Regions from separate parts of the Bradyrhizobium sp. OAE829 genome, predicted to be linked through region 1. Evidence: predicted binding sites of a transcription regulator. Region 1 holds the regulator's gene; each other region holds the start of a gene.
The links. The regulator PhoB, encoded in region 1, activates phosphate uptake and scavenging genes when phosphate is short. The targets are predictions, from matches to a motif close to TGTCATNNANCTGTCAT.
Positions count from the first base shown of each region.

Region 2: the regulator PhoB is predicted to act here: its motif matches at 1,785-1,801, upstream of ABIE49_RS13765 (esterase-like activity of phytase family protein).
Region 3: the regulator PhoB is predicted to act here: its motif matches at 2,316-2,332, upstream of phnC (phosphonate ABC transporter ATP-binding protein).

Region 1 covers NZ_JBEPOE010000001.1:3,664,885-3,675,425, forward strand. The annotation lists gene apaG (Co2+/Mg2+ efflux facilitator ApaG/CorD) at 1-264, shown strand, start outside; gene ABIE49_RS17985 (Hsp33 family molecular chaperone) at 1,076-2,077, opposite strand; gene argF (ornithine carbamoyltransferase) at 2,267-3,193, opposite strand; gene ABIE49_RS17995 (aspartate aminotransferase family protein) at 3,193-4,398, opposite strand; gene ABIE49_RS18000 (GcrA family cell cycle regulator) at 4,881-5,390, shown strand; gene phoB (phosphate regulon transcriptional regulator PhoB) at 5,559-6,260, opposite strand; gene phoU (phosphate signaling complex protein PhoU) at 6,345-7,061, opposite strand; gene pstB (phosphate ABC transporter ATP-binding protein PstB) at 7,085-7,906, opposite strand; gene pstA (phosphate ABC transporter permease PstA) at 7,903-8,748, opposite strand; gene pstC (phosphate ABC transporter permease subunit PstC) at 8,752-9,741, opposite strand; gene pstS (phosphate ABC transporter substrate-binding protein PstS) at 9,994-10,541, opposite strand, start outside.
Region 2 covers NZ_JBEPOE010000001.1:2,820,873-2,831,413, reverse strand. The annotation lists gene ABIE49_RS13770 (enoyl-CoA hydratase-related protein) at 1-182, shown strand, start outside; gene ABIE49_RS13765 (esterase-like activity of phytase family protein) at 372-1,727, opposite strand; gene ABIE49_RS13760 (heme ABC transporter ATP-binding protein) at 1,860-2,660, opposite strand; gene ABIE49_RS13755 (FecCD family ABC transporter permease) at 2,657-3,751, opposite strand; gene ABIE49_RS13750 (heme/hemin ABC transporter substrate-binding protein) at 3,748-4,701, opposite strand; gene ABIE49_RS13745 (hemin uptake protein HemP) at 4,708-4,914, opposite strand; gene ABIE49_RS13740 (TonB-dependent hemoglobin/transferrin/lactoferrin family receptor) at 5,176-7,548, shown strand; gene hmuQ (heme-degrading protein HmuQ) at 7,705-8,040, shown strand; gene hutX (heme utilization cystosolic carrier protein HutX) at 8,053-8,568, shown strand; gene exbB (tonB-system energizer ExbB) at 8,601-9,395, shown strand; gene exbD (TonB system transport protein ExbD) at 9,399-9,848, shown strand; gene ABIE49_RS13715 (energy transducer TonB family protein) at 9,854-10,541, shown strand, end outside.
Region 3 covers NZ_JBEPOE010000001.1:286,160-296,700, forward strand. The annotation lists gene phnE (phosphonate ABC transporter, permease protein PhnE) at 1-286, opposite strand, end outside; gene phnD (phosphonate ABC transporter substrate-binding protein) at 368-1,306, opposite strand; gene phnC (phosphonate ABC transporter ATP-binding protein) at 1,387-2,202, opposite strand; gene ABIE49_RS01160 (transferase hexapeptide repeat family protein) at 2,401-3,069, shown strand; gene ABIE49_RS01165 (alpha-D-ribose 1-methylphosphonate 5-triphosphate diphosphatase) at 3,066-4,259, shown strand; gene ABIE49_RS01170 (DUF1045 domain-containing protein) at 4,342-5,049, shown strand; gene ABIE49_RS01175 (alkaline phosphatase D family protein) at 5,082-6,683, opposite strand; gene ABIE49_RS01180 (hypothetical protein) at 7,115-7,489, shown strand; gene ABIE49_RS01185 (hypothetical protein) at 7,937-8,119, shown strand; gene ABIE49_RS01190 (hypothetical protein) at 8,254-8,658, opposite strand; gene ABIE49_RS01195 (hypothetical protein) at 8,805-9,041, shown strand; gene ABIE49_RS01200 (hypothetical protein) at 9,139-9,777, shown strand; gene ABIE49_RS01205 (formyltransferase family protein) at 9,926-10,525, shown strand.

The sequences.
Region 1 (10,541 bases):
ACGGTGCAGCTGCGGACGCGGCACTGGATCATCACCGACGCCACCGGCCGCAAGCAGGAAGTCCGCGGCGAAGGCGTGGTCGGCGAGCAGCCGGTGCTGGCCCCCGGCGAACGCTTCGAATACACCTCCGGCGTACCGCTCCCCACCGCGTCCGGCTTCATGACCGGGCGCTATCAGATGGTCAACGAAAGCGGCGAGAAATTCGAGATCGACGTGCCGACATTTTCGCTTGATAGCCCGGATAACAAGCGGGTGTTGAATTAGGGGCGCTTGTCTCACCGCACGTCGTCCCGGCGAACGTGCGGCCCCACATTCCACTGTCATCCCCGCGCATGCGGCGATCCAGTACGCCGCGGCTTCTCGGTTCAATCACTGCTGTCTCTGGAATACTGGGTCGCCCGGTCAAGCCGGGCGATGACAACTGAATGCGTGTTCGCGATCTCGCGACGCATTGCGCCCGAGCTTTGCCAGAAATTTCCTTGCCCTCTCAAACTGAGGGCGCAGGGAAGACCGGGTGCGCGCTGCACCCGCGGTCTCGCGTGCGGATTGCACAAAACAAAGTGCACACGAGCATACAGGGCAGCGGAGAACACCCGGCCTTCCCTGCGCAATGGCTTTACGGCTTATGCCGTGATCTCCCCGGAGACGAGTTCTTGGTTGACTCCGTCGCTGCCGTTCCCGCTTGCGCTTCTCCGACAGCTTGACGCCTGCAACGGGCGCCAGGACCACACGGTTTTGCCGTACGCTTAATCCACGCCGTCGTCGAGGCGTAAACCAGCGTCCACCGCAACCCGCCCAACGTCCGTGACGACGGCCGACGCCCTTCTGAGTAGGACGGGATGGCCAAACATATGCACCTGATTTGCAGTTCTGGTAAACAGAAATATTTTCTGTTCCGGGACTTGACACACCTTCCGAAAAACGGAAGTGATTTGCCCGTCGGGTTGTTTTGTCGCACTCTCCATCCGTCATTCCGGGGCACGCGAAGCGTGAACCCGGAATCCATGGAGCGACAGCGTATGCGGCCTGATGGATTCCGGGCTCGCGCTACGCGCGCCCCGGAATGACAAGAGCACTATTCCACGCCCGCTTCATCAGGCGTGAACTCATAGACCGACGAGCAGAACTCGCAGGTCACCACCACCTTGCCGTCCTTGACCATTTCCGCGCGGTCCTGCGGCTGGAAGCTTTTCAGCATCGATGACACCGCGTCGCGCGAGCAGGAGCATTGCGCGCGCAGGGCTAACGGCGTGAACACGCGCACGCCGCGTTCGTGGAACAGGCGGTACAACAAGCGCTCGCCCGACAGATCCGAATCGAGCAGTTCGACATCCTCGACGGTCGAGATCAGCGACTGGCCTTCGACCCAGGCGTCGTCTTCGGCCACCGCATGCGTCACGGCGCCTTCCGGCGCATCGCCGGGATCGAGGTCGGCCTGCCGTGCCCGCTCCGGCGCCTGGGGCAGGAATTGCAGTAGCATGCCGCCGGCGCGCCAGCGGTGTTTCGGACCATCGCCGCTGCCGCGCCATTCCTCGCCGACTGCAAGCCGCACCCGGGTCGGGATCTGTTCGGAGCGCAGGAAATATTCGTGCGCGGCGTCTTCGAGATTGCCGCCCTCCAGCGCCACCAGGCCCTGATAGCGACTCATGTCCGCGCCCTGGTCGATGGTCATCGCCAGATGGCCGTTGCCGAGCAGCGCGCCGGAATCCTGTCCTTCCTTCAGCCGCGTCGCATCGAAGCGCGCATAGGCGCGCAGCCGATCCGGCAGTTGGAAATCCACGATCAGGAACGACACCGGGCCGTCGGTCTGGGTCTGCAGGATGAAGCGGCCGTCGAACTTCAGCGACGAGCCGAGCAGCGTCGCCAGCACAATGGCCTCGCCGAGCAGCTTGCAGACCGGGGCCGGGTAATCGTGCTTGGTCAGGATGTCGTCGAGCGCGGGGCCGAGCCGGGTCAGCCGTCCGCGCAGGTCGAGCGCATTGACCTCGAACGGCAGCGCCGCATCGTCAATGGGAACCGCCGATGGCGCACGGATCGGCGCCTCAGTCGTGATTTTGATGTCGGGGGATTGAGTCATGGCGCTTTATCTGGGGTCGGAAGGGATGAATCGAAAGGGGGTCATTGTCGTCCCGGCGAAGGCCGGGACCCATAACCACAGGGAGTTCTGAGTAAGGCAAGGCGTCAACCACTGCCTTCAAATCATTTGGGCCGCGGCGTATGGGTCCCGGATCGCGCTTCGCTTGTCCGGGACGACAATTATTTTGACCTACGCCACTTCGTTAAAACACCAGGCCAGAATGCCCTTTTGCGCATGCAGGCGGTTTTCGGCTTCGTCGAACACCACCGATTGCGGGCCGTCGATCACCTCGTCGGTGACCTCCTCACCGCGATGGGCGGGCAGGCAGTGCATGAACAGCGCGTCGGGCTTGGCCAGCGACATCAGCTGGGCGTTGACCTGGTAGGGCTTGAGCACGTTGTGGCGATGCTCGCCATCCTTGTCGCCCATCGACACCCAGGTATCGGTCACGACGCAGTCGGCGCCGGCGACGGCGGCTTCCGGGTCGTTGCCGAGCACGATCGGCGCCTGCGTCGCCTTGATCCAGTCCTTCATCGCCTTGTTCGGCGCGAGTTGCGGCGGGGTCGCCACGTTCAGTTTGAACTTCAAGCGCTCCGCGGCGTGCGCCCATGACGCCAAGACGTTGTTGTCATCGCCGGTCCAGGCCACGGTGCGGCCCTCGATCGAGCCGCGATGCTCCTCGAACGTCATCAGGTCAGCCATCACCTGGCAGGGATGCGAGCGCCGGGTGAGCCCGTTGATGACGGGCACGGTGGCGTTGGCGGCAAGCTCCAGCAGCGCATCGTGATTGAGGATGCGGATCATGATCGCATCGACGTAACGCGACAGCACGCGCGCGGTATCGGCGATGGTCTCGCCGCGCCCGAGCTGCATTTCCGCGCCGGTCAGCATGATGGCCTCGCCCCCGAGCTGGCGCATGCCGACGTCGAACGAGACCCGGGTGCGGGTCGACGGCCGTTCGAAGATCATCGCCAGCGTCTTGCCCTCGAGCGGCTTCCTGTTCTTCTCATGCGCCTTCAGCTTCGCCTTCATGGCGACGCTCAGGTCCAGCATGTTGCGCAATTCCTTCGGCGGCAGCTCGCTGATATCGAGGAAGTGACGTAGGGACTTGCTCATCACCCCGCCGCCTTCTTCTTGTCGCCCGACAGCGCGATGCAGGCGCGTTCGAGGCTTTGGACGGATTGCTCGATTTCGGATTCGGAAACGATCAGGGGCGCGAGGAAGCGCACGACATTGTCGCCGGCGCCGACCGTCAGCAGCTTCTGGTCGCGCAGCGCGGCAACGAGATCGCCCGAGGGCACGACGGCCTTGACGCCGATCAGCAGCCCTTCGCCGCGCACTTCTGCCAGCACGGAAGGATAGCGATCGACCACGGAGGCGAGCTTCTGTTTCAAGAGCAGCGACACCTTCTGCACGTGCTCGAAGAAGCCGGGCTTCAGCATCACGTCGAGCACCGCGTTGGCGGAGGCGATCGCCAGCGGGTTGCCGCCGAAGGTCGAGCCGTGCGAGCCCGGCGTCATGCCGGACGCCGCCTCTGCCGTGGCGAGACAGGCGCCGATCGGAAAACCGCCGCCGAGCGCTTTTGCCAGCGACATGATGTCGGGGGTGACGCCGATGCGCTTATAGGCAAACAGATCGCCGGTGCGGCCCATGCCGGTCTGCACCTCGTCGAAAATCAGCAGCAGGCCCTTGTCGTCGCACAATTGGCGGAGCGCCTTGAAGAACGCATGCGGCGCGCTGCGGACACCGCCCTCGCCCTGCACCGGCTCGATCAGGATCGCGGCGGTCTGCGGCCCGATCGCCTTCTTGACCGCTTCGAGATCGCCATGCGCGACCTGGTCGAAGCCATCCAGCGGCGGACCAAAGCCTTCCAGATATTTGGCCGAGCCGGTCGCCGCCAGCGTGCCCAGCGTGCGGCCGTGGAACGCGCCCTCGAAGGTGACGATGCGATAGCGCTCGGGATGGCCCTTGGCGGCGTGATAGCGGCGCGCGACCTTGATCGCGCATTCCATCGCTTCCGCGCCGGAATTACAGAAGAACACCAGATCGGCAAAGCTCTGCTCGCACAGCCTTGCTGCAAGCTTGTCGCCGTCCGGGCTCCGGAACAGGTTCGACATGTGCCAGAGCCTGGTGGCCTGCTCCTGCAAGGCTGCGACCAGATGCGGATGGCAGTGGCCAAGCGCATTCACCGCCACGCCCGAGGTGAAGTCGAGATAGCGCTCGCCGGACGTTGAGATCAGCCACGCGCCTTCGCCGCGTTCGAAACCGAGATCGACTCTCGCGAATACGGGAAGCAGATGCGACGGGGCGCTGTTGGTCATGGCCATCACTGACGGTTAGAGACCGGCCACATAGCGTGCATTGGTGCGAACGCGGCACAGCCGGTCTTGCGAAAACAAAACGTGCCGCCTTTTCGGGGCGGCACGTGACAGGCATTCTATGCTGGCTTTGGACCGTGTCAACACGCCTAAAAAGGGCTTTCCTGCAGTGCAGGATAAAGCAATCCGTAGCATTCCGGTGCCGTGGAAAACTCCAATTACAATGCATAAATACCGGAACATGTGGACGCACGGACGCGGACTCTTGCGCCAGAGTCCCGCCATATTGTAGCGTCTGGGCTGTCGGGTACGACATCTCGTGCGGAAGTACTGACCCCTAGAGTCCATTTTGTAAGGCGTAAACGTTCGGGCGGCTTTTTTGCGCCCGGCGAGGGCTAAGGGATTCTGCCCGCTGGGATTTTTGAGAATTGGCATCGCCAGCGCTGCCCCCGGTTTGGCCGGCTCTGTGCGAAGGGAAGAATGCGATGACGGTATTGACCTGGTCCGACGAGCGCGTCGAGCAGCTTAAAAAGCTCTGGGAGGGCGGACTTTCCGCCAGCCAGATCGCCGCGGAACTCGGGAATGTGACGCGAAATGCAGTGATCGGCAAAGTGCATCGGCTGGGTCTTTCCGGCCGTGCCAAGAGCCCCTCCTCGGCCGCGCCGCGTCAGCGCAAGGCGCGCCCCGCCCAGCAGATGATGCGGGTGGCGCGCCCGGTGTCGCGCGGCAATACCGCGCTGGCCCACGCCTTCGAGGTGGAGATGGAGCCGGATCCGGTCGCCTACGACAATGTGGTGCCGATGAGCCAGCGGCTGACGCTGCTCGAACTGAACGAGGCCACCTGCCACTGGCCGATCGGCGATCCCTCCAGCTCGGAATTCTTTTTCTGCGGCGGCAAGGCGCTCACCAGCCTGCCCTATTGCGCACATCACTCGCGCATCGCCTATCAGCCGGCCTCCGATCGCCGCCGCCCGGCACCGAAGCCGACAAGGTAAGGGCTGCGCGGAAGCTACGCGGAAAACATCGCTGTCGTCCCGGCGAACGCCGGGACCCATAACCACAGGGGTTCGTGGTTATGCCTGGCTGGAGCTCCAGCTCATTTCAAAAAATGAGATCGGTGGTTATGGATCCCTGCGTTCGCAGGGACGACGATAGAGTATTGGCTACTCCACCTTCGCGAACCGATCATCCAGCGCGTAGCCGGCGCCGCGCACGGTGCGGATCGGGTCCTGTTCGCGGCCGGGGTTGAGCAGTTTGCGCAGGCGGCCGATATGGACGTCGACGGTACGTTCGTCGATATAGATGTCGCGGCCCCAGACGCTGTCGAGCAGTTGCTCGCGGCTGAACACGCGGCCGGGATGTTCCAGGAAAAACTCCAGCAGGCGATATTCGGTCGGGCCGAGATCGATCGGACGGCCCGAGCGCGCGACGCGGCGCTTCTCGCGGTCGAGTTCGATATCGCCATAGGTCAGCACGGTGGCCAGCCGCTCCGGGCTCGCCCGCCGCAACAGGCCCTTCACCCGCGCCAGCAGCTCCGGCACCGAAAAGGGTTTTACGATGTAGTCGTCGGCGCCGGTCGCCAGCCCCCGCACCCGCTCGCTTTCCTCGCCGCGCGCGGTCAGCATGATGATCGGCAGCGCCTTGGTCTCCGGCCGCGCCCGCAAGCGGCGGCACAGTTCGATGCCGGACAGGCCCGGCAGCATCCAGTCCAGCACGATCAGGTCGGGCACCCGCTCCTTCAGCCTCGTATCGGCGTCGTCACCGCGGGCGACGGTTTCGACCTCATAGCCTTCGGCATCGAGGTTGTAGCGCAAAAGCGTGGTGAGCGCTTCCTCGTCTTCAACCACCAGAATGCGTGCGTTCATCTATGTCAGCCTCTTGATATCCGATTTTGACGCGGTTTGTTACGCGAACGTCTTCCGCTTCCAGTTCCGCTTCTAGTTTCGCTTCTAGTTTCCTGGCACCGTGGTGGCGAAATTGGTCATGTCGCCCTTCGGGCGCTTGTCGAGGATCTGCTGGCCTTCGATCATGTAGAACACGGTCTCGGCGATGTTGGTGGCATGGTCGCCGATCCGTTCGATGTTCTTGGCGCAGAACATCAGATGGATGCAAAACGAGATGTTGCGCGGATCTTCCATCATGTAGGTCAGGAGCTCGCGGAACAGCGAGGTGCAGATGGCGTCGACTTCCTCGTCGCCCTTCCAGACCGCCATCGCCGCCGGCAGGTCGTGCGACGCGTAGGCGTCGAGCACGGACTTGACCTGCGACTGCACCAGATCGGTCATGTGTTCGAGACCGCGGATCAATTTCAGCGGCTGGAAATCGTTCTCCAGCGCCGCGACGCGCTTGCCCATGTTCTTGGCGAGGTCGCCGATCCGCTCCAGATCGGTGGCCACCCGCATGGCACCGACGATCTCGCGCAGGTCGATGGCCATCGGCTGGCGGCGGGCAATCGTCAGCACCGCGCGTTCCTCGATGAGGTGCTGCAGGCGGTCGATCTCGACGTCGGAGGCGACGACGCGTTTTCCGAGCGCGACATCGCGCCGGATCAAGGCATCGACGGATTCGGTGATCATGCGTTCGGCAAGGCCGCCCATTTCGGCGACCAGACGGGTCAATTCCTGAAGATCGCTGTCGAACGCCTTCGCGGTATGTTCTGAAGCCATTGTCTTCTCCTCGCGATGTGCGCTTAGCCGAACCGGCCGGTAATGTAATCCTGGGTGCGTCGATCGCTCGGCGAGGTGAAAATCTTGTTGGTGTCGTCGAACTCGACCAGTTCACCGAGATACATGAAGGCGGTCTTGTCCGAGACGCGCGCCGCCTGCTGCATGTTATGGGTCACGATGGCGATGGTGTAGTCCTCCGACAATTCCTGGATCAGTTCCTCGACCTTGGCGGTCGAAATCGGGTCCAGCGCCGAGCAGGGCTCGTCGAACAGGATCACTTCAGGGCGCACCGCCACGGTGCGCGCGATGCAGAGCCGCTGCTGCTGGCCGCCGGACAGGCTGAGGCCCGACGCATTCAGCTTGTCCTTGACCTCGTTCCACAGCGCACCGCCACGCAACGCCTTTTCGACGCGGCCGTCCATCTCGGATTTCGAGATCTTCTCATAAAGGCGGATGCCGAAGGCGATGTTTTCGTAGATCGTCATCGGAAACGGCGTCGGCTTCTGGAACACCATGCCGACCCGGGCGCGCAGCAGATTGAGATCAAGCTTGGGGTCGAGGATGTTGGTCTGGTCGAGCATCAATTGCCCGGTCGCCTTCTGGCCCGGATAGAGGTCGTACATCCGGTTGAAGATCCGCAGCAGCGTGGACTTGCCGCAGCCGGACGGCCCGATGAAGGCGGTGACGCGGTGGGTGCCGAGCGTGAGGTTGATGTTCTTCAGCGCATGGTGCTCGCCATAGTAGAAGTTCAGGCCGCGCGCGGTCACTTTCGGCGGCGCGTCGGGCAAGGCGACCTGCGGAACAGGTCCGTTCGCAGCACTCACGGATACGGAAAGATCGTTCATTTTGCGGTCCTCTCGGCGCCAAGGATGCGCGCGCCAATATTCAGGGCGAGTACGGTCAGGGTGATGAGCAGCGCCCCGCTCCAGGCGAGCTGCTTCCAGTATTCGTAGGGGCTCTGCACGAAGTTGTTGATGGTGACCGGCAGGTTCGCCATCGTCTTGGTGAGGTCCAGGCTGAAGAACTGGTTCGACAGCGCGGTGAACAGCAGCGGCGCGGTTTCGCCGGCGACACGGGCGGTGGCGAGCAGCACGCCGGTGATGAGGCCGCTTCGCGCGGCGCGATAGGCGATGCGCTTGATCACCAGCGAGCGCGGCAGGCCGAGGGCGGACGCCGCTTCGCGCAGCGGATTGGGCACCAGGCCGAGCATGTCCTCGGTGGTGCGGACCACCACGGGGATCACGATCACGGCCAGCGCCAGGCAGCCGGCAAAGGCCGAGAAGCCGCCCATCGGCACCACGATGGCGCCGTAGACGAACAGGCCGATGATGATCGAGGGCGCGCTGAGCAGGATGTCGTTGATGAAGCGGATCAGCGAGGTGAGCCGGTCATGCTTGCCGTATTCGGCGAGATACGTTCCAGCCAGCATGCCGAGCGGCGCGCCGATGCCGACCCCGATCACGGTCATGATGATCGAGCCGATGATGGCGTTGCGCAGACCGCCATCGGTCGAGCCGGGCGGCGGCGTGTCCTGGGTGAAGACGGCCAGGTTGAGGCCGGCCAGGCCGTTATAGAACAGCGTGAACAGGATCAGCGCGAGCCAGGTCACGCCGAACAAAGCGGCGCCGACGCAGAGGCCGCGGATGATGATGTCGTTGCGGCGGCGGGAGGCGTAAATCGGGTTCATGGCTCAGCTCCCCGCCTTCTTTTCCAGCCGCATCAGCATCAGCCGGGCGGCCGACAGCACGAAGAACGTCAGCACGAACAGGAGCAGGCCGAGCAGGATCAGGCCGGACTGGTGCAGGCCGTCGCTCTCGGCGAATTCGGATGCGATCGCCGCCGAGATCGTGGTGCCCGGCGCGAAGATCGAGGACGAGATCTTGAACGAATTGCCGATGATGAAGGTGACCGCCATGGTCTCGCCGAGCGCGCGTCCGAGCGCCAGCATCACGCCGCCGATCACGCCGACCCTTGTGTAGGGGATCACGACGTTGCGGACGACTTCCCAGGTGGTGCAGCCGACGCCGTAGGCGGCTTCCTTCAGCACCGGCGGCACCGTCTTGAAGACGTCGACCGAGATCGAGGTGATGAAGGGCAGCACCATGATCGCCAGGATCAGCGCGGCGTTGAACAGGCTGAGATAGGACGGGGGACCTGCGAAGATGGTGCCGAGCACCGGCACGCCGTCGAAGATGCTGATCATGAACGGCTGGAACGAGTTGGCCAAGAACGGGCCCAGCACGAAGAAGCCCCACATGCCGTAGATAATCGAGGGAATGCCGGCGAGCAGTTCGACCGCGAGCCCGATCGGCCGGCGCAGCCAGATCGGACAGATCTCGGTCAGGAACACCGCAATGCCGATACCGACCGGAATGGCGATCATCATCGCGATCACTGAGGTGATCAGCGTGCCGTAGATCGGCCCGAGCGCGCCCAGCACCGGTGGATCGGCTGACGGCGCCCAGCGCGAGGTGAACAGGAACGAGAAGCCGTATTCCCTGATCGCAGGCCAGGCGCCGACGATCAGCGATAAGATGATGCCGCCGAGAATGAGCAGCACCGAGATCGCGCAAGCGCGCGTGAGCCAATAGAAGGTAACGTCACCAAGCTTGAAGGCACTGAGGGCCCTGGCGCGATCGTAAGGTCCTGCAGCTTCCATCACGTCGCTCTGAACGGCCATGTCTGCCACGCCAATCCCCTGTACTGTATAGCCCAACTGCCCCGGACCCGGCGCCGGTTTTGCACCGGACTCTTGAACCAAGACCCCCGTCGACCAAGACCCCGTCGACCAAGTCACCTGGCAAACCAGACCCGCCTGTATTCGCCCTCCTGCCCGGAGGGAAAGACCCAACCCGGAAACCGGGTTGGGCAGAGTGGGAGCACGCTCCCATTGTCGCCGGGCCGGAACGCGGTCCGGCTCTTGTTCTCAAGCTCAGCTCTTGATCTCGGCGGTCCAGGTCTTTTCGATCAGCTTGACCACGGAGTCCGGCATCGGGATGTAGTCGAGTTCCTCAGCCATCTTGCCGCCCTTCTCGAACGACCATTTGAAGAACTTGATGGCTTCCTGGGACGCGGCCTTATCGGTCGCGGACTTGTGCATCAGGATGAAGGTCGCGGCGGTGATCGGCCACGAGGTTTCGCCGGGCTGGTCGGTGAGGATCACGTAGTAGCCGGGCGCCTTCGCCCAGTCGGCATTGGCCGCAGCAGCCTGGAACGAGGCCACCGTCGGCTGCACGGTCTTGCCTGCCTTGTTGACCATCGCGGCGTAGGTCAGCTTGTTCTGCTTGGCGTAGGCGTATTCGACGTAGCCGATCGCGTTCTTGGTCTGGCCGATGTTGCCGGCAACGCCTTCATTGCCCTTGGCGCCAACGCCCGTCGGCCATTCGACCGCGGTGCCGAGACCGACCTTGGTCTTCCACTCGGCGTTCGACTTCGACAGATAGTCGGTGAAGTTGAAGGTGGTGCCCGAACCGTCGGAGC
Region 2 (10,541 bases), 840 kb from region 1:
CGATGGAGATCATGGGCGCCCGCGCCGCGATGCGCGCCGGCACCGAAATCCAGGCGCTGGCGTTCACGACGGAGGCTTCCCGCAACTACATGTCGACATTCCGCCGCGACGGTGGAAGCGTGAAATCACAGCTCGACCAGCGCGACGCGACGTTCGGAGATTACCGGACAAGGAAGGAGTAGGGCTTGCTTCCCAACCTCGCCCCGCTTGCGGGGAGAGGTCGGTTCACATCGCAGATGTGATCTGGGTGAGGGGGTACAGGTCCAACCTTTAACACTAACTGTGTCGAGAGAGCCCTCACCCCGCCCCTCTAAGAGCGAGCTTCGCTCGTCTCGACCCCGTGAAGGACGGGGAGAGGGAGGAGTAACGTCTCACTTCGCCTTCAAGAACTCACCCACTTCCAGCAGCACGAACTCGTTGTCGTCGGCCTTGTTCGGATCGCGGCTCGAGGAGAACGGCAGGTTGTTGTCGTTGCCGACGATGATGTGGGTGTCGTCGACGCGGTCGACGTTCTCGATGGTGAAGAACGGGAACGTCAGCACGCCGTCATTGAGCGGCTTCTTTGCCTTCTTGTCGGGATCCTTGATCTTCATCAGGTCGATATAGGCGATCTTGCGCATCGGCTTGCCGGCGTTGGCGTCGTTAAGCTCGACCTTGTAGACGCGTTTGAACTTGGCCAGATCCGGGAAGCAGTTTTCGCCGCGGGTGCCTTGCGGGCATGCCTTGTCCACGGTGCCTTCGCCATTGTCGCGCTCGATGATCAGGCCGGAGGAGGCGTCGATCATGTTGAAGTCGCCGATCGCGTGGCCGTTGGCCTCGAACACATAGTGCCAGTAGCGCCCGGTGAATTTTTCCGCCGCGACGTCGAACTCGAGGATCCGCGCGGCTTCCTTGCCGTCGACCTTTTCAACATCCTTTTTCTCGGCGTCCCACAGCGGGCCTTCCAGCAGGCCATAGAGGAACTTGCCGTCCTTCGATCCGCCAAAGCCTTCATAACCCTTGGAGCGGCGCAGGTTGACGGTGGTGTAGCTGGCTCCTGGCGCGCCCGGCGACTGCACCGACCAATGGTCGGGCGAACGCACCGGCTTGCCGTCGGCGGTGGTGTCGAACACGGCGAGCACTTTTCCGGTCTTGTCGGCTTTGAGGATGTAGGGACCGAATTCATCGCCGATCCAGAAAGTGTCGCCGATGATCTGGAAACCTTCGGTGTCGAAGTCGGCGCCGGTGAGATAGCGCTTGGCGGTGGCTTCGTGGACGATGCGGAACGGCACCTTCTTGTCGGGATCATGCAGGAAGACGGTTTCCTGGCGGTCGACCTTGCCGGTCGCCCAGTCGATCTTGTGGCGGTTCAGATACAGCATCGAGTCGGCCGAGTTATAGCGCGAGCCCATGCCGTTGTCGGTGAGCACCCAGAACGAGCCGTCCGCCATCACCTTGATGCCGGAATGGCCCTGCAGCGGCTGGCCCTTGAAGGGCAGCGCGACGCCGGTCGGGCGCTCATAGGATTTTCCCATCACGCTGCCGACGGCATCCACGCGGCGGCCGGTGGTGTATTTGCCTGATGTCTTGAGATCATCAGGCGCGTCGGCGGGGGCCTCGACAAAGGATTGGGCGGGGAGGATGGCGTGGCCCTTCAGCGTGGCGGGAAACTCGCCTTCGCCTTGCGCAAACGCGGCACCTGTAGCCAGAAAGACCGAGGCGACGGAACAGAGCAGTGACATGCGCATGGTAGTATCTCCTGTGAGAAGCGATGCCGTGTTCTCCGGGGAGCGTGTAACAGCCGCCTGACAGTTTTATGAAACGCCGGTGATGCTGTTGGATAAAGTTGCGGCCTTACGCCGCCGGCGCGTTGTGGGCGGCTACCGGGTCGCGACCGGCCGCATGGTCTGCGGCAGCAGGAACGGCACGCCATGGTCGGTATATTCGACCGTGACGTCCACTTCGAAGATGCGGCGGATGGTTTCGGCCGTGATGGCGTCGGTGCGGCCGCCGTCGATCGCCAGCCTGCCGCGGTGCAAGAGCACGATCCGGTCGGCGAAACGCATCGCGAGGTTGAGATCGTGCAGCACCGCGATCACGGCGGTGCCGCCCCGCGCGCGCAGCTTGGCGGTTTCCACCAGGTCGATCTGGTGGCGCATGTCGAGGCTCGAAGTCGGCTCATCCAGCAGCAGCAGGCCCGGCCCGTGCTGCGCCTCGCCGCAGGCGAGTTGCACCAGCACGCGGGCAAAATGCGCGCGCTGCTGTTCGCCGCCGGACAAGGTCGGCAATTGCCGGTGGCTGAAGCGCTCCAGCCCGACCTCGTGCAGCGCCGTCTCGACCAGCCTTTGCGTGGCGGCGCGGCTGTTGTCGCCGGTGCCCATCGCGACGATCTCTTCGACCGTGAACGGGAAGGTGACGTTGACGTGCTGTGACAGCATGGCGCGATGCTGGGCCAATTGGCGCGGTCTGTAGGCGTCGATGCCGCGCCCTTTGAGTTCGACATGGCCGCGGGTCGGCCGGAGATCGCCGGACAGCATCCGCAGCAGCGTTGATTTACCCGCGCCGTTGGGCCCGACGATCGCGACCATCTCGCCGGCAGCGACGCGAAGATCGATGGCGTCGACCAGGGTCGCGTCGCCGATCCGCAGCGACACCGACCGTGCTTCGAGGATCGGGTTCATAGCCCGACCAGCCCGCGCTGGCGCAGCAGCATGGCGAGGAAGAACGGCGCGCCGATCGCCGCGGTCAGGATGCCGATCGGCAATTCGGCAGGCGCAACGATGGTGCGCGCCAGCGTATCGGCCCCGACCAGCAGGATCGCGCCTGATAATACCGAGGCGGGCAGCAGCAGCCGGTGGGCGGGTCCGATCACCAGCCGCAGCAGATGCGGAACCACGATGCCGACAAATCCGACGACGCCGCAGATCGAGACCGCGACGCCGGTCATCGCCGACACCAGCACGATCGAAATCCGCTTCAGCCGCTCGACGTCGAAGCCGCTGTGAAACGCCTCGGCCTCGCCGAGCACGAGCACGTCGAGCCCACGGCCGATCCACAGGCAGGCGATCAGCGCGAACAGCAGCACCGGCGCCAGCGTGGCGACCTTGGGCCAGGTCGAGCCGCTCAGCGATCCCAGCAGCCAGAAGGTGATGTCGCGCAGCTGGCGGTCGTCGGCGACGAACACCAGGAGCCCGATGCCGGCATTGGCGATGGCTGCGATCGCCAGCCCCGCCAGCAGGAATATCGCAATCGAGGTCCGTCCCGAACGGCTGGCAATGCCGTAGAGCATTATGGTGGTGGCCAGCGAGCCGAAGAAGGCGGCGAGCGGCAGCAACTGGTTCTGCATGAAGTGCAGGTTTTCGCCGAGATGGCTGTTGGTGAACACGATGGCGCTGGCCGCCGCAAACGCGCCGCCGCTGGAGACGCCGACGAGGGCGGGATCGGCCAGCGGATTGCGGAACAGCCCCTGCATGATGGTGCCGGACGCGGCGAGCAGGCCGCCGACCATCGCCGCCGCCGCGATCCGCGGAATCCGGATCGACCACAGCACGAGCTGATCGCGCGCCGCCAGCGGATGCGGCGATGCATCGCTCCACAGACCGAGCGCTGCCGGAAGCCGCGACAGCGGAATTCCCGCAGCGCCCATAGTCAGCGCGATCAGTGCCGCACCGGCCAGCGCCAGCAACAACCCGACCAGCGTCAGCGTGGCGGCGGGCCGCAGCGCGGAGCCGCTGCGGCGCTTCGCGCTCTCCGCCTCGGCCACGGCGGTCATTGCCGGCAATTTGCCGTCAGCGCGGCCGGCGTGAATCTTTCCGCCTGTGGCGCCAGCGCCGGATAGAGCTTGACCGAGAGATCGCGCGCGGCGGCCGCGGTGCGCGGACCGAAGCCAAGCAGATAGAGGCCTTCCATTGCAATGAAGGCCTTGTTCGCCACCACAGGCGTCATCGCGAAGGCCGGATGGACAAAGACGGCTTCGGCTTCTAGCGAGCCCTTGCTGCGCTCGATCGAGAGCACCACGTCGGGCCTCGCCGCGACGATCGCCTCGTCATTGATGATCTTGTAGCCCTCATAGCTGTCGATCGCGTTGACGCCGCCGGCCAGCGCGATGATTTCATTCGCCGCGGTGTTCTGGCCCGCCGCCATGGCGCGGCCGTTGAGCAGCGACATCACGAACATCACGCGCACGGGTTTTGTCACTTTGGCGCGCAGGTCGCGCAGTTGCGCCAGGTCGCCGGATACCGCCGCGGTGAGGCATTCGGCGCGCGCGTCGGCGCCCATGGCGTGGCCGACCAGCTTGATCTTGTCGAGCAGGCCCTGTTCGGAAAAGGTTTCGGGCACCAGCACCAGCGGCACCTTCGCCGCCTCCAGCACGTCCATGGTTTCCTTCGGCCCCGATCCCTGCACGGCAAGCACCAGCGAAGGGTTGAGCCCGAGCACGCCCTCGGCCGAGAGCTGGCGCATATAGCCGACATTTGGTTTGTCGCGCAGCGCCGACGTCGGATAGAGGCTGGTCGCATCGACACCGGCCAGCCGGTCCTCGAAGCCCAGCGCGTAGAGGATCTCGGTGATGGCGCCGCCGATCGAAACGATCCGCGCCGGGTCCGAGATCGTGACGTCGCGGTTGCGCGCGTCATGCACCGTAATGCCCGCGGCCAGCGCCGCGCCGCCAATGGCGAAGGCGCAGGTGGTGGCGAGCAGAGCGAGTGTGCGACAGATTGCCATCAGGGATCACTTGGTCAGGATCAGCTTGTTTTGCGACGTCAGCCGCAAGCGGTAATTGTCTTCGCCGTGCGCAATGATGATCTCGCGTTCGGTTGCAAACAGCTCGCGGCTGTCGAGCCGGTTGCCGCTCATGACAACCGATCGTGCGGCAACAGGGGGAGTCCCTGCTTTCCCGGTGGCGTCTGCGAGTTTGTCTCCGGAAGGTGCGGCCATCTAATTCTGTTGTGCCCCAAAGAAGTTCTTATGATCCAACCTTGTATAGTTGGGCCGAAGCGCAATCCAACCGCGGCAATTTACAATAGATATAAAGTGCGCCCTGCGGTCATTGACCGCTCCGACGCCACCGCTTAACCAATTATGACAGAATGCGGGCCGGGGGGCCTGCGTTCGAAAAGTGGTAGCCAGCAAGCAGCTCGCACGTCGCGCAGCGCCCGCCAGCCAGACCCGAGAAATAGATAACAGGTTGGGGTTGTTATGGCTGACGGGGCTAGGTATCCGCGCGCTCTTTTTTTGGGCGCGTCGGTGGTGTCATTTGCGTTGCTGATGGGCGACGCCGCGGTTGCGCAGACCGCGGACACGCAGGAGACCGGTCGTCCGTCGGAGCGGAAAAAACAGGCCAAGCGCAGACCCGTCAAGCCGCAAGCCGAGCAGGCAGCCGCGCCGGTGTTGAATGCGTATGCGCAGGTCGGCCGCGCACCCGTGCAGTCGCTCGATACCATCACGGTCGCAGCATCGAAGACCGAAGAGCGCGCGATCGACGCGCTGGCGCCGGTCAGCGTCGTGACGCTGGAACAGATCCAGGGGCGTCAGGCCTCTACGGTCGGCGATCTCCTCTACAACATCCCCGGCGTCTGGGTGCAGAATCGCGGCGATGAACCGTCCACCGCAATCAACATTCGCGGCCTGCAGGATTTCGGCCGTGTCGCCGTGGTGGTCGACGGTGCCCGGCAGAATTATCAGCGTACCGGCCATTTCGCGAACGGCTCGTTCTTCCTCAATCCCGAACTGATCGCCGGAATCGACATCGTGCGCGGCCCGACCGCGAACATCTACGGCTCGGGCGCGATCGGTGGCGTGGCCTCGTTCCGCACCAAGGACATCGAAGACGTGGTGCGCCCGGGCGAGCGCTGGGGCGTGGATGCCAAGACGATCCTCGGAACCAATTACGGCCGTGCGCTCGGTTCGATCTTCGGCGGCGTTCACGTCAACCCGAACGTCGATGTGTTTGCCGGCGGCACCTACAGCACGCAGGAGAACTACAAGGACGGCACCGGCTATGAGGTCGCCAATACCGGAAACCGTCTCAACAGCGGTATCGGCAAGCTGACGGTGCGCCCGGCCGACGGGCACGAGGTCAAGCTCGGGGCGATATTCCAGGAGAATATCTACAGCGTCGGCCAGCCGCCACGGCGCGCCGGTGATCCCAATTCGACCAACGCGAACGGCACCAACAACCTCAACGGCACGTCGATCTACGCAACCAATGTGAAGAACTACACGACCACGCTCGGCTGGAAATATTCGAAGCCGGAAGACAAGTGGTTCGATTGGGACGCCAAGGTCTACTGGAATCGGACCGACAACGATCAGATCAAGACGGGGCACACGAGCACGCTTGGGTCGGTCTATTGCGGCGGCCTACCCGGAAATCCGGTCTCCGGCTGTATCGGAAGCAACCGCGGATATCTGCTCGATACGATTGGTGTCGACGTTCACAACACGACGCGATTTGAAACCTACGACTGGCGTCACGCGGTGACCTATGGGCTGGATGCGTTCCAGGACAAGGTGTCGACCGAGGACACCCGCGGTACCTCCGAGATTACGACCCCGGGCGGCCGGCGCACGGTGTCCGGCGGGTTCGTGCAGTGGAAGGCCAATTACAGCTCGATGCTCGAAGTGGTCGGCGCGCTGCGTTACGACAATTACAAGCTGGAATCGGCCACGACATCCTCCGGCGGCGATCGCTTGTCGCCGAAGATCACGATCGGCCTGATGCCCCTGGCCGTGCTGACGCCCTACGTCAGCTATGCCGAAGGCTACCGCGCGCCGTCGATCACGGAGACGCTCGTCAGCGGTTCGCATGTCGGCGCAACCATCAACGACTCCTTCTTCCGCTGTCCGTCGGGCACGCCGGGTCCTGGTGCCGATTCGACATTCTGCTTCGTTCCCAATCCGAATTTGCGGCCCGAGGTCGGCAAGACCAAGGAAATCGGCTTCAATCTGAAGAAGAACGACGTGTGGGTTGCCGGCGACAGCATCCGCGGCAAGTTCAACTTCTTCCGCAACGATATCACCGACTACATCGATCAGGTTGCGTTCGGAACGCCGGTCGTCGTTCCCGGCTTTGGCAGCTTCTTCCCGTTCCTGCAGTACCAGAACGTTGCGAGCGCCAGGATTCATGGTTTCGAGGCCGAAACCATGTACGACGCCAACCTCTGGTTCGTCGGGGTCGCAGGCACCTTCCAGGAGGGCAAGAACCTTCAGACCAATTTCGGGCTATACAGCGTCCCGCCGCAGAAAATCACGACAACGGCTGGTCTGAGGTTCCTGCAGAATACGCTGGTGGTCTCGGTGATGTGGACGTCGGCGAAGGCAAACAGGGACATTCCTGTGACCTATACGCCCGCAACGTCGTACGATCTCGTCAACCTGTATCTTCAATACAAGCCGACGGCCGACCTGACCCTCAATCTCTCTGCCGAGAATATCTTCAACACGTACTACCGGCCTTACGCCATCCCGGTCGGCACCACCGGCGACACGCAGAACGACGTGAAATGGGCGAGTGCGGGACCCGGAATGGTCTTCAAGGGCGGTCTCAAATATCACTTCGGAGGCACCTGATCGAGGTAAGAAGAACCGGCGGTCTCTTGATCGATTGAGAGACGGCCACCATCAACCCTCCGAGCCGTGCTGATGTCCCAGCGCGGCTTAGGGGGGCGTTTCTGCGTTACGATACGATCGGGTCGAACCGGCCACGACGGCAACAAGGAGAATTCTATGTTTATCGCGATGAACAGGTTTCAGGTGAAGTTGGGCCAGGAGCAGGCTTTCGAGACGGTGTGGGCAACGCGGGAATCCTATCTCGGCAACATGGCCGGCTTCGTCGAATTTCATCTGCTCAAGGGTCCGGTCGCCGACGACCACACGCTGTATTCGTCGCACACCACCTGGGTCGACAAGGCCGCGTTCGAAGCCTGGACCCGTTCGGACGAGTTCCGCCGCGCCCACGCCCGCGCCGACAACAAGACCGGCGAAAGCCTCTACCTCGGCCATCCCAAGTTCGAAGGCTTTGAGGTGATCCAGTCCGAGCGCAAAACCAGCGCCGCCGCCTGACGGGAGGCCTGCATGTCGAGCACGCAGAGCGCCGATCTCAAGGCGTATATGGCGGACAATCCGGGCGCGGTGATCGAGGACGTTGCGCGCGAGCGCAACGTCACGCCGCGCGCGGTGATCGATGCGATGCCCGAAACGATGGTGCGTATCGGTGCCGGCAGCCATTTCGTCGCCGCGATGCAGGACATCGCGCAATGGGGCGAGGTGACGCTGATTGTCCATACCAGCGATGCGATCTTCGAGTTCACCGGAGCGATCCCGGCGGGCGAGGTCGGCCGCGGCTATTTCAACCTGATGCAGCCGAAGGGATTGCACGGCCATCTCAGGCATGAACGCTGCGACGCAGTCGCCTTTGTCGAGCGTCCCTTCATGGGCAAGTCGTCTGCCTTCGTCGCCTTCATCAATGTCGATGGCGGCATCATGTTCAAGGTGTTCGTCGGCCGCGACGAGACCCGCGCGTTGCGCGGCGATCAGCTGAAGCGTTTCCAGTCGCTTGCGGACAGCCTTGCTTCGGCAAAGGCGGCCTGACCATCCGCGTTGTTGTCAGCCGGGAGGTGACGATGCAGCAGAATGTGCGCAAGTCGGGATCGAGAAAGCTGGCGGTCTTGATGGCCGCTGGCGTGGCGGCGTTTCCGGCGGCGGCGCTCGCCGCCACCGATACCGCGTTGCTGCCGCGCAATCTCTCGCCATGGAACATGTTCGTCAACGCCGACATCGTGGTGCAAGCCGTCATGGTCGGTCTGGCATTTGCCTCGCTGGTGACCTGGACGATCTGGCTGGCGAAGACGCTCGAGATCAAGCGCAAGACCGCGACCGCCAGGCGGCGGATTTCCCTGCTCGAGACCGATACGGTGCTCGCCGACGTCGAAAAGCAGTGCCGCAACAGTGGCGACGCGGTAGCGCAGATCGTGCAGTCCGCCGCGCGCGAAGCCAGTCTTTCCGACGGCATCGCCGATGACGGTTTCAAGGAGCGGATCGCGCTGCGGCTGGAACGGGTCGAGGCCGCGATGTCGCGGCAGATCGCGCGCGGCACCGGCGTGCTCGCGACGATCGGCGCCACCGCGCCGTTCGTCGGCCTGTTCGGCACGGTGTGGGGCATCATGAATGCCTTCATTGGCATTTCCGAAGCCCACACCACCAATCTTGCCGTGGTCGCCCCCGGCATCGCCGAGGCGTTGCTGGCGACCGCGCTGGGGCTGGTGGCGGCGATCCCGGCGGTCGTGATCTACAACCATCTGACGCGCACGATTTCGGCCCATCGCGCGTTGCTCGGCGACGCCTCTGTCATGGTCATGCTGCTGATCAGCCGCGAGGGCGATCGCGGCTCGTTCCGGCTGGCGCGCGCCGCGGAGTGAATCATGGGCGCTAGATTGGGCACACGCGCAAGCTTCGGCGGCCGGTCGCGCGGCGGCGACGACGATCTTGCCGAGAACCACGAGATCAACGTCACGCCGTTCATCGACGTGATGCTGGTGCTGCTGATCATCTTCATGGTGGCCGCGCCGCTGGCCACCGTCGATCTCGGCGTCGATCTGCCCGCCAGTGCGGTCGAGCCGGCGCCGCGTCCGGACAAGCCGGTGTTCGTTACGGTGAAGCCGGATCTGTCGGTCGCGGTCGGCGAGGACATCATCGCGCGCGACACGCTGACCGCGACGCTCGATGGCGCCACCAAGGGCCGCAAGGACGAGCGGATCTATCTGCGCGCCGACAAGGCGGTCAGCTATGGTGAGCTGATGGAGGTGATGAACCTCTTGCGCAACGCCGGCTATCTCAAGGTCGCGCTGGTCGGCCTCGACGGGCGAAGCTGACCGCGATGAACGCGTTCGCGCTGCATGATGCCACCGATCACGCCGGGGTGCGGCGCTGGAGCACATCGAGCATTGCGATTCTTGCAGCCCATGCTGCGCTGATCGCGCTGTTCATGAACTGGTACACGCAGCGGCCGCCGCCGGGCGCCACCTTGCCCGCGATCATGGTCGAGATGGCGCCGGTATCGGCGGCGCCGCAATCGACTGAGCTGGAGCGCGCGCCTGACCAGTTGATGGAGCAGGCTGACGCCTCGCCGCCGGAGCCGGTCAAGCAGCAGGAGGTGGTCGAGGAGCAGATCGCGCCGACCCCGCCGCAGGAGAAGCCCGAGGTGGTGGCGCCGCCCGAGCAGAAGGTGGAAATGAAGCCGGCGGCCGAGCCTGCCAAGCCCGTCCCGACCGCCACGCCGACACCCGTCAAGCCGAAGGTCGTCCGGCTCGACGCGAAGAAGCCGAGCCAGGCGACACCCGCGCCACGCACCGCGGCGCCGCCGCGTGTTGAGCGCCAGGCCCAGACCGCCTCCGCCGCCAGCGCCGGTGCATCGGCCTCGGCGCTCGCGTCCTATAATCAGCGCGTCCGCGCGCATCTGATGCGTTTCCACCAGTACCCGTCGGGGGCCAACGGCCAGCGCGGCGTCGCGCGGCTGTCCTTTACGGTGAGCCGCAGTGGACAGGTCAGCGGAGGCCGCCTCAGCG
Region 3 (10,541 bases), 3.4 Mb from region 1:
GCGCCAGCCATTTTTTCCAGCCCCAGAACCACTCGCCGATATCGGACCAGACCCGCGCGCCGCTCTCCAGCGTGCCGATGCGGTCGAAGTAGCTGGCGAAATTTCCGATCTTGTTGACGAACGTGACCGGATTCACCTCGGCGCCGATCGCGGCGATGACGAGAACCGCAAAGAATACCGCCGTTGCCAGCGTCATCCGCAGCCGCTTGCGCGCCACCGCCGCACGATAAGCGTCGTTGAGCACCGCGAGTTGCTGGGCGGGAAGGATGGATACGGCTGATGTCATGAAAGGCTGCTGTGCCGGTTATGTCCTGAACGGAAAAGGCCGGGTCGCATGGACCCGGCCTGGTCTCGCTCCGCCGATCGATCAGGACGCCTTCTTCTTGCGAAGATTGTCCACGAACTTGATCAGGTCGATCATGCCGTCCCAATCCTTTGTCGTGGCGGGGTTGAAGGCCTTTTTCTGGCCGTCGGAAAGACGGTCGAACGCGGCCTTGTCCTTGGTCGGTGCATCCGCGAACGCCTTGGCGATGCCGGCCTTCAGGCCGTCCGGAAGGTCCGAATTATAGGCATAGGGCCCATTGAGAATGGGCGCGGACTTATGGACGATCCGGAAATCTTCCTTCTTCATCGCTGTGCCGTCGGCGTTCTTCAGCATGCCCTTGGTGAGCATCTGGGCCAGCGTCGAGTCGTTGTCGGTGGTCCATTGATTGGCGGCGACCTCGACGGTGCCCTGCGTGAGCGCCAGTATGGCGTTCTCATGGCTGCCGCTGAACACGACCTTGCCAAAGTACGTGTCGGCATCGGAGATGCCCAGCTTGTCGAGCTCGAAGCGCGGCACGTTGTTGCCCGACGTCGAATTCGGATCGACCAAAGCGAGATTCTTGCCCTTCAGCTGGTCGATGTTCTTGTACGGGCTCGACGCCTTGACGAAGAAGACCGAGTAGTAACCCGTCGAGCCATCGGCATTGATGTCGTTGGCGAACGCATCGGTCTTGACGCCGGTCATCCGCGCGCGCGCGAACGACGCCGACCCGTAGCTGGCGATATGGATGTTGCCGGAGCGCTGGCCTTCGATGACGGCGGCGTAATCGTTGGCAATGCGCAGCGTGACCTTCACGCCGAGCTCCTTGGAGAGATAGGTGACGAAAGGCGCCCAGCGCTCGGTCACGCCCGAGGCGTTTTCCGCCGGCACGACGGCGAAGGTCAATTCCGGATATTTGCCCTTCCAGTCCTGCGCAGAAGCGCTGGAGGCCGAAAACGCCAGCGCGGCTGCGCCGGCCAGAACGATACGACGATTGATCATGGTGTGCCCTCTTGTTGTGTTACGCATTTTTTAGGCCGTTTGCAGGTTTGCAAGCGGCCGCCCCGTTACAGAAGAAACGCTCAGGCCGCCGCCGCAGTGCCCAGCTCGGGGACGGCAGCACCGCCAGGCGCATGAGCGGGTGCCGCGCCCATGACGTCGTTGGCTTCGAGATCGTAAAGCTCGCGCGCGATGAGGTCGGTCAGCGTCGCCGGCGCCCCGTCGAACACGATGCGGCCCGCGGACATGCCGATCAGGCGGTCGCAATAGGTTCGCGCCAGGTCGAGCGAATGCAGATTGCAGATCACGGTGATGCCGAAATGCTTGTTGATGCGTAGCAGCGCATCCATCACGATCCTCGTGTTGCGTGGATCGAGCGAAGCGATCGGCTCGTCGGCAAGAATGATATCCGGCTCCTGCACCAGCGCTCGCGCGATCGCGACCCGCTGCTGTTGACCTCCGGAGAGCTGGTCGGCGCGCTGGGCTGCAAGCGACGCCATGTCGAACTGCTCGAGCGCCGACATCGCCAGCGCCTTGTCCCGTTCCGGCCAGGTTTGCGTCAGCGAACGCCAGGAGGGGATTTCGGCGAGCCGCCCCATCAGCACATTTGTCAGCACATCGAGCCGGCCGACCAGATTGAACTGCTGAAAGATCATCGCCGAGCGGGCGCGCCACTGCCGCAAATCCTTGCCGCGCAGCGCGGTGACGTCGACGCCTTCGAACAGGATGCGGCCTTCGGAAGGCTCAGCCAGACGGTTGATCATCCGCAGCAGCGTCGACTTGCCGGCGCCGGAGCGGCCGATCACGCCGACGAAGCTGCCGGGCGCGATTGAGAATGACGCATCATCTACCGCGGCTTTTGTGCCGAAACGGCACGTCAAACCTTCCACCACCAGCATGCAATGCTCCAGAATCCCACTCGTGGATCATCGCTAGCGATTGGACTTTACAGTTGTGTGACAATCACGCTGCGGTGCGGCGTCGTCCACACCCTCGTCGCCCACGCAACAACCGTCATGCAACCGTCACGAAGATGTCATCATGCCCGTTGATGAGGTGCCATCGTGACACCATCTTTGTCGCGGAGAGACGCCCGTATGGCCGGCAAAATGCTTTCAGTCGACCCGACCGTCGATCCCACGGCGAAATTGCACGACACCCGGCTCGGTGCCTATTGCGAAGTCGGCGCGCGCACGATCCTGCATGAAGTGTCGATGGACGACTATTCCTACGTCGTCAACGACGCCCAGATCACCTACACTTCCATCGGCAAATTCTGCTCGATCGCGGCGATGACCAGGATCAATCCGGGCAATCATCCGATGCACCGCGCGACGCAGGCGCACTTCACCTACCGGGCCAGCGCCTATTTTCCCGGCGAGAGCGACGACGCCGAGTTCTTCGAATGGCGGCGCGCGCACCACATCCACATCGGCCATGACGTCTGGATCGGGCATGGCGCGATCATCCTGCCCGGCCGCAACGTCGGCACCGGCGCGGTGGTCGCCGCCGGCGCGATCGTGACCAAGGACGTTCCGGCCTACACCATCGTCGGCGGCAATCCGGCGCGGCCGATCAAGCGGCGGTTTTCGGAAGAGGTCGCCGGCCGGCTCGCCGAGCTCGCCTGGTGGAATTGGGACCATGAGACGCTGCGCTGTGCCCTGCCCGATTTCCGCAAGCTCACGGTCGAGGATTTTCTCGCAAAATACGAAGCAGGCGCGGGCTCCGTCCGCGCGCAGATCAGGCATCAGGGTGCAGCATCGTGACTGACGTTTTCATCGAAGGCGGCCGGGCCCTGCTTGGCCACGAAATCCACGAGACCTCGCTGCGGATCGCAGGCCGTGACATCAGCGCCATCGGCGCCGACCAGGGCCGCGCTTCGCTGGGTATCGACGCCGGCGGCTTGCTGGTGTTGCCGGGGATCGTCGACCTTCATGGCGATGCGTTCGAACGGCAGATGATGCCGCGCCCAGGCGTCGACTTCCCGATCGACGTGGCGCTGGTCGACAGCGACCGGCAGGCGATCAGCAACGGCATCACCACGGTCTATCATGGCACGACCTGGTCGTGGGAGCCGGGCCTGCGCTCCGGCGACAACGCAAGGCGGCTGCTGGAAGCGATCGAGTCGATGCGGCCGCAGCTTTCGGCCGACACCCGCTTCCATCTGCGCCACGAGACCTACAATCTCGACGCCGAAGCCGAGATCATCGAATGGCTGTCGGACGGGCGCATCGATTTGTTCGCGTTCAACGACCACATGGATGGGACGGTCGCCAACCTCGACAAGCCGCAAAAGCGCAGCCGCATGGTCGAACGCACCGGGCTTTCGAACGAGGCGTTCGATTTGCTGGTGGCGAGCGTCGTTGGCCGCGCACACGAGGTGCCCGCCTCGATCGCCCGGCTCGCGAAAGCGGCGCGTGACGCCAGTGTGCGCATGCTGTCGCATGACGACGAAAGCCCCGAGATGCGGAAGGCGTTTCGGGCGCAGGGCGTCGGTATCGCCGAGTTTCCGGTCAATGAGGAAACCGCGCGCGAGGCGGCAGAGGCCGGCGACTTCATCGTGTTCGGCGCGCCCAATGTCGTCCGCGGCGGCAGCCATACCGGCTGGACCAAGGCGTCCGACATGATCGCCAAGGGTCTGTGTTCGGTGCTGGCGTCGGACTACTATTATCCGGCGCAGCTCTTGGCAGCGTTCCGCCTTGCTGCCGATGGCGTGCTGCCGCTGGCCGAGGCCTGGCAGCTGATATCGTCAGCCCCAGCCCGTGCCGCCGGCCTCACCGATCGCGGCGTTCTCGCCGCCGGCCAGCGTGCCGACATCATCTTCGTTGATGACAAGGTGCCGTTGCGGCCGCGTGTCGTCGCCGTCATGGCCGCGGGACGGCTGGTGCATCTGACAGAAGCCAACCGTCTGCGCAGTCCCTCAACGGCGCCGCGCAAGACGGTTGCGGCCGCCTGACGCTGCCGAGTCTTTTGTCTTGACGCGTTTTCTTCACGCGAACCGGGCTCCACTTCGCTCGAAAACGCTTTAGTCTGCACCGATGTCGAATTACCCCCGTTACGCGATCTACTACGCCCTGCCGCAGGCCAGCGACCTCAATCGCTTCGGCGCGCGAATGCTTGGCTATGACGCCTATAGCGGCGAAGACCTGCCGTTTCCGGAAGACGTCGCCAGCGTCGCGCCGGATTGGCGCGACCTGACGGCCGATCCCCGCAAATACGGCTTTCACGCCACGCTGAAGGCGCCTTTCTCGCTGGCACAAGGCAGGACGGAAGCCGAACTCCTCGCGGCGTGTGCCGCCTTCGCCGCAACGCCCCGGGCGATTCCGGTCATCAGGCTGGTGGTCGGTTCGATCAGTGGCTTCATCGCCGTGATCCCGGCTGATCCACCGGCGGAACTGATCCGCCTTGCGGCCGATTGCGTCAGCGAATTCGATGCGTTCCGCGCGCCGCTCACCGAAGCGGACCGTGCGCGCCGCAACCCTTCCCGCCTGACATCGGCGCAGCGCGCCCATCTCGACCGCTGGGGCTATCCCTACGTGATGGAAGAGTTTCGATTCCACATGACGTTAACAGGCCGGCTCGACGCAAGCCGCCTGGAGTCCGTTCTGGCGATGCTGAGCAATCGTTTCTCCACGCTCGGCCTCGAGACGCTCGCAATCGACCGGCTCGCGTTATTCCGTCAGGACAGCGCGGATTCCCGCTTCCGGGTCGTCAGGCAATACGTCCTGATGCCAGGCCAGGGTTAGACGCATCCGCCTTTGCCGCTGCGTCAGCCGGATCAGATGTGTTGCGACAGCACTTGCTTCTGCCGTCCATCCGGCCGCGGGTCGATATCCACCGACCATAGATCCCGATTGTCGACATCCTTCAAGGTCACCGTCATGACCTCCGATCGGCCGTCGATATCGACGCGGCCGAAGAACTGCAGTCCGAAACATGGCGCGAGGTTCTCGCCCTGCTCCGCGCTGCAGCCCTTCTGGAACGCCACCGCCGGTCCGAACGTATTGTCCAACGGGGCGGGCGCCCAGGTCCCCGCATGCAGCGGCCCGGAGACGAACTCCCAGAACGGCTCGAAATCCTGAAACACCGCGCGGTTCGGATCGTAGCGATGTGCGGCCGTGTAATGCATGTCGGCCGTCAGCCACACCGTGTTGCTGATCCCCATGCGCTTCATGAAGGACAGCAGATCGGCAATCTCGCATTCGCGCCGCTCCGGCGGACCATCGCCAAGCGCAATCGCATCCTCGCTGATCAATCCGATCGGCATGTCGGCGGCGATGACCTTCCAGGTCGCATCGGACGCCGTGAGTTCGCGCTTCAGCCAGGTCAGTTGCGCCGGACCGAGAATGCAGGTGTCGCTGCGGTCGTCGCGATTATTCCATGTCGAATCGCGGTAGCTGCGCATGTCGACCAGAAAGACGTCGAGCAGCGGCCCATAGGCGACCTTGCGATAGATCCGCCCCGCCTGCCCAGGCAGGTTGCGGATCGGCATGAATTCATGAAACGCGCGGGCCGCCCGCGCCACCAGGTGGGAGCTGCCGTCTTCGGCGTAGCCGGTCTCGTCGGCGGTGCCGATCGGCGCCCAGTCATTGGTGACTTCATGATCGTCCCACTGCGCGAGCATCGGCACTTGCGCGTTGAAGGCGCGCAGATTTTCATCGAGCAAATTGTATTTGTAGTTGGCGCGATACTGCGCGAGGCTGTGGGCAACGACGGATTTGTCTTCGGTGACGATGTTCCGCCACAGGCCTCCGTCCGGCAGCTTCAATTCGGCTTCGATCGGACAGTCGGCGTAGATGTGATCGCCGGAATGAATGAAGAAGTCCGGGCGGTTTTCGAGCATGGTCTTGTAAGTCCGCATGCCGCCGCGGGCGGGATCGATGCCCCAGCCCTGGCCGGCGGTATCGCCCGACCACACGAACGAGACCGCGCGTCGCGCCACCGGTGCGGTACGGAAATGACCGACCTGTGCTTCTCCCGAAATCCCGGACTCGCCGATATCAGCAAAACGCACCCGGTAGAAAATACCCTGCCCCGGCGGAAGGCCCTCGAGCAAAAGCTTCGAGGTGAAGTCATGCTCGGGCAGCGCTTCCGACGATGCGACGCGAAGGATGGACTTGAAACTCTCGTCGATCGAGCACTCCACCTGCATGCGCGCGGCCCGATCGGCTCTTGCCCATATCACCGCGGAATCGGCCGAGACGTCGCCCGACGCGATCCCGCTGGCGATATGCGGACGATCCGCGGCGCGGCTGAGATAAGGTCTGGCAACACTTCCCAATGCTGCGACCGCTGCGGTGGATGCGGACCGAACCAGCAATTGACGTCTGGTCAAGCCTTGTCCGGTCAGGCCTTGCTTCGCGCGTATTCCAATCGGCATTCAAAGCATCCTCGTCGAATCGCGACGAAGGGTGCCCGTCCAAATTGACCGCAGCCCGAAGGTTTTGCGACAGTCGGATGAACCGCGCGGCAGCTACAGAATGAAGGTATTCGCAATCTCAGCGGTGAAAAGATCGCCGTCGGTTGCTGAGCGGATGTGCGGATGTGTGGATGTGTGGGGAGGTAGACGAGGCCCGGAGTGCCTAGGAGTCCGGGCCTCGTGAGCCTCCAGTGGAAGGCGTTCACTGTGATGAGCGAACGCCCTGCCCCCCGCTGTTAGCGAGGCCGTTATAGATTGCGAAGCCGCGTGCCGCTAACCCGGACGAATACGGATGTTCAGATGACGATCATCGTGCGCTGCGTGAGAGGACCGCGAACACAAAGGTTGCTAAACGCATCGCCGCACGCCTTGTGTCGCCAGGAGCATTTCAAATGAAGACGATTTTATCCGCGTTGATCGTGCTTGGACTAACGCTCGCCGCCGCGCCCGCCTTGGCCGCCGACAACCGCAACGTTTCGGTCATCAACGAGACCGGCTATGCGATCAAGTTTCTGGGTTTCAATTCGCCCGATGACGGCCTCGACGAATGGGAGAACGAACTCGACAAGACCCTGAAGAACCAGGACACCGCTTACGTCGAATTCGATGAGGACGAGGACGAAGACGGCTGCGTCTGGAACATCAAGGTGGATTGGGCGAATTACGATGAATCGGTGGTCTGGAAGAACGTCAATCTGTGCAAATTCAACGTGCTCAGGCTGCGCTACGATTCCGGAACCAAGACGACGTCATTCATCGCGGAGTAATCGATTGGTCGCGTGAGGCCGCCAAGATCGCGCGCAAAGATCGCGCACCGGCGCAGCGGTGCATTAAACGCAGGCAGCATTGCTCACAAAATCGTCTTGCCCGGGACTGTTCGATAGGGCTGATTTGGTATGGGTCCTTGGCGCGACACCTGGGCACCGCCCGGCCTCGCACCATCTTTCCCATACGCCCCCGCCGATCCTCAGGGCCGGCGGGGGTTTTCATGTTGAGGGGGCAGGATCGGCACCGGTCGGCAAGAATGCCGTGCCCTTGGGTAAGCCCCACGCATCGCAATCAAGCCTGCCGGCCGAACATTCTGGAAGAGAATCGGCCATAAAGCGTTGAACTTGCGTCCCGTTCTGAATCGGAAACCGCATTCCGTGAGGCGAAACATGCATTGTCCGCATTTTCCCTGGAATAAATGGCCCCGCGCGGTGTTCCGGCCTCCGATGCTGGAATTTGTCATCTTCAAGCGCCGCCGGAACTTTTGCTGGCAAGTGCGCGATCAGAGCGGGAAAATGATTGCAGGCGGACGGGAGAAAACCCGGCCCGCCGCCCGCTACCACGCGTATCGCGCCTTGTTCCTTGTGCTTTCCACCGGCTGGAAGGCGAGCGATCTGCAACCGCACTAAAGCGTTTTCCAGCGAACGAACCCCCGGTTCGCGTGAAGAAAACGCGTCGGAACAAGAATCTAGAGCCCGTTCCTATTCCATCGGAACGAAGAAGGCTCTAGGCGCGACGCACGGCATTGCCTCGCAACGCGCCGCTAGCAGCCCCGACAGATCCCGGTGAACGTGCTGGTCTCAACCCGGCCGCGCGGGCGCAAGGGCGGCCTCTTTGACCTTGCCTGGCGCGGGACGGTGATCCGTTGTGACGCGCCTGCATAGGGCGGCACGAACACGCGCGAACCCGAGGGCGACGCGTTGACCGAACCGGAGCCGGTGATCGGCACCATCGTGTTGGTGCCGGGCGGCGGGATCCGGGCGGCGTTTCCGATACCGCTGGGGTCGCCGACCACGCTGGGATTGGCCGGACCATAGGGGATGCCGCTGATCGCCGAATTGCCCGCACCGGCCGAGCCGGCGGGCGGCGGAAACTGCGCGAACGCGCTGCCAGGCACGATCAGACTGACCAGCACCGCAAAACGAACAAGCGCCGAATGGCCGGGCATTGGATCTCCAGGGAAAGCTCTGGGCAAAACGTTTATGTGGGGTGCCCGTTCCGGAGTTGAAGATCGCGTCCGTCGTTTCCCGGAGTAGGTTTCCGTTAACGAATCAGACCTAACTAGGCGGCGATCACATCCGGAGATTCGGCGGCATGAACCAGCCCGTAATCCTTGATAATGATATCCGCGCCCTGCAGGAATGGCTGCGCTTGGCTTGGCAACAACTGGCCGATCCCTCACTCACCACCTTTACGCGCCGCGAACTGCGCAATCAGATGAAGCAATGCAGCGCCGACCTGCGAACCCAGCTTCAATTGGCAGCGACGCGTCTGTCACAGCCGGTCAAAGAGCAGCCCCGCACCCCCGGCAGGCCGGAGCTTCGCATCTGACTTGACCCTGTCCGTTTCGGGGTCACGTGCCAACCGGCGGCGCGCGGGCCTGATCGGACGCGCGGATTGCAAGGTGAAGTCGGCCAGAAAGCTGCCAATGACGAGAGTGACAGTTTTCTCGGCGGCCTTGTGCGCGCTGCTCGCGACGTCGGCATCGGCCCAAAGTCCGGCCCCCACGGCGTTCAAGGTGATCTCGCCGATCTTCGGTCAACTCGTCATGTTCAGCTTGCCCGCCAGTTTCGCCACGGTGTTCGAGAACACCAAAGGGACGAATTATGTCCGCGAGGCCGTGCTGAAGGGCGAGACGGTCAAGAGCTGGACCCAGATGATCACGGTGACCGGCGCCAAGGGGGCCGCCGGCAACGCCGGGGGTTCGCCGGAGCGCTTTGCGGGCTCGATGGTCGGTGGGTTCAAGTCGGCCTGTCCCGACACCTTCGCAGCGCAAGGGTTTGGCCCGGCCAAATTCGGCGATCAGGATGCGTATGTCGCGGTGGCAAGCTGCGGCCGGGTCGAAACCAGCGCCGACAAGCACAGCGAAACCACGCTCATCGTCACCGTCAAAGGCAGCGCCGATTACTACACGGTGCAATGGGCCGAACGCGCGCCGGCGGCAGGGCGAAGCGCAATTGACGAGACCAAATGGCTGGCGCGGTTGCGCCAATTGCAGCCGATTCGTGTCTGTCCGATCGTGCCCGGCGAGCCCGCGCCCTACCCGAGTTGCGCCAGCAGGAACTGACCGCGGCCTCGGCACGCCGACTTGCCCGGCGCGGCCTTTCGTTGATAACCCTGACTGTTGATAACCCGGACTTGCCGACCCCTGTGGCGAGACTGACGGCTTTGGTGTGCTATCCGCATATCGGCCTGACTAACGACGGACAGAACATATGCGGATCACCCTCGTCGGCTCCCGCCATTTCGGCGTGACGACCTTCACCATGCTGCGCGAACACGGGGTCGAAATCGCGAGGATCGTCGTCCACGACAACGAAGACCGGCTGGCCGCCGCGGCAAGGGCCGCTGGCGTTGAGGTCGTCGTGCAGGCCGACGCCAGATTCGTCACAGCGGCGGAAATCGCCCCCGACAGCGACCTGATCGTGACCGCCCACAGCCACGCCCGTATCACCCGCGAGGCGCTGGCCGTCGCCAAGCTCGGCGGTATCGGCTACCACCCCTCGCTGCTGCCCCGGCACCGCGGCATTGCCGCGGTCGAATGGACCATCAAGGAAGGCGATCCGATCGCCGGCGGCACCATCTACCACCTCGCCGACCGGATGGACGCCGGCGCGATCGCGGCGCAGGAGTGGGTTTTCGTCAAGAAGGGCGAGACCGCACGCGAGCTTTGGGAGCGCGCGCTGGCTCCCCTCGGCCAAAAGCTGCTTGGCGAAGTCATCGATTACGCCAGGATCCACAAGACCCTGCCCGCCCGGCCCCAGGACGAGCAATTCGCCACCCTCGCGCCAAAGCTTTCCGACGCCAAGCACTGACCAAAAGGGGGAATAT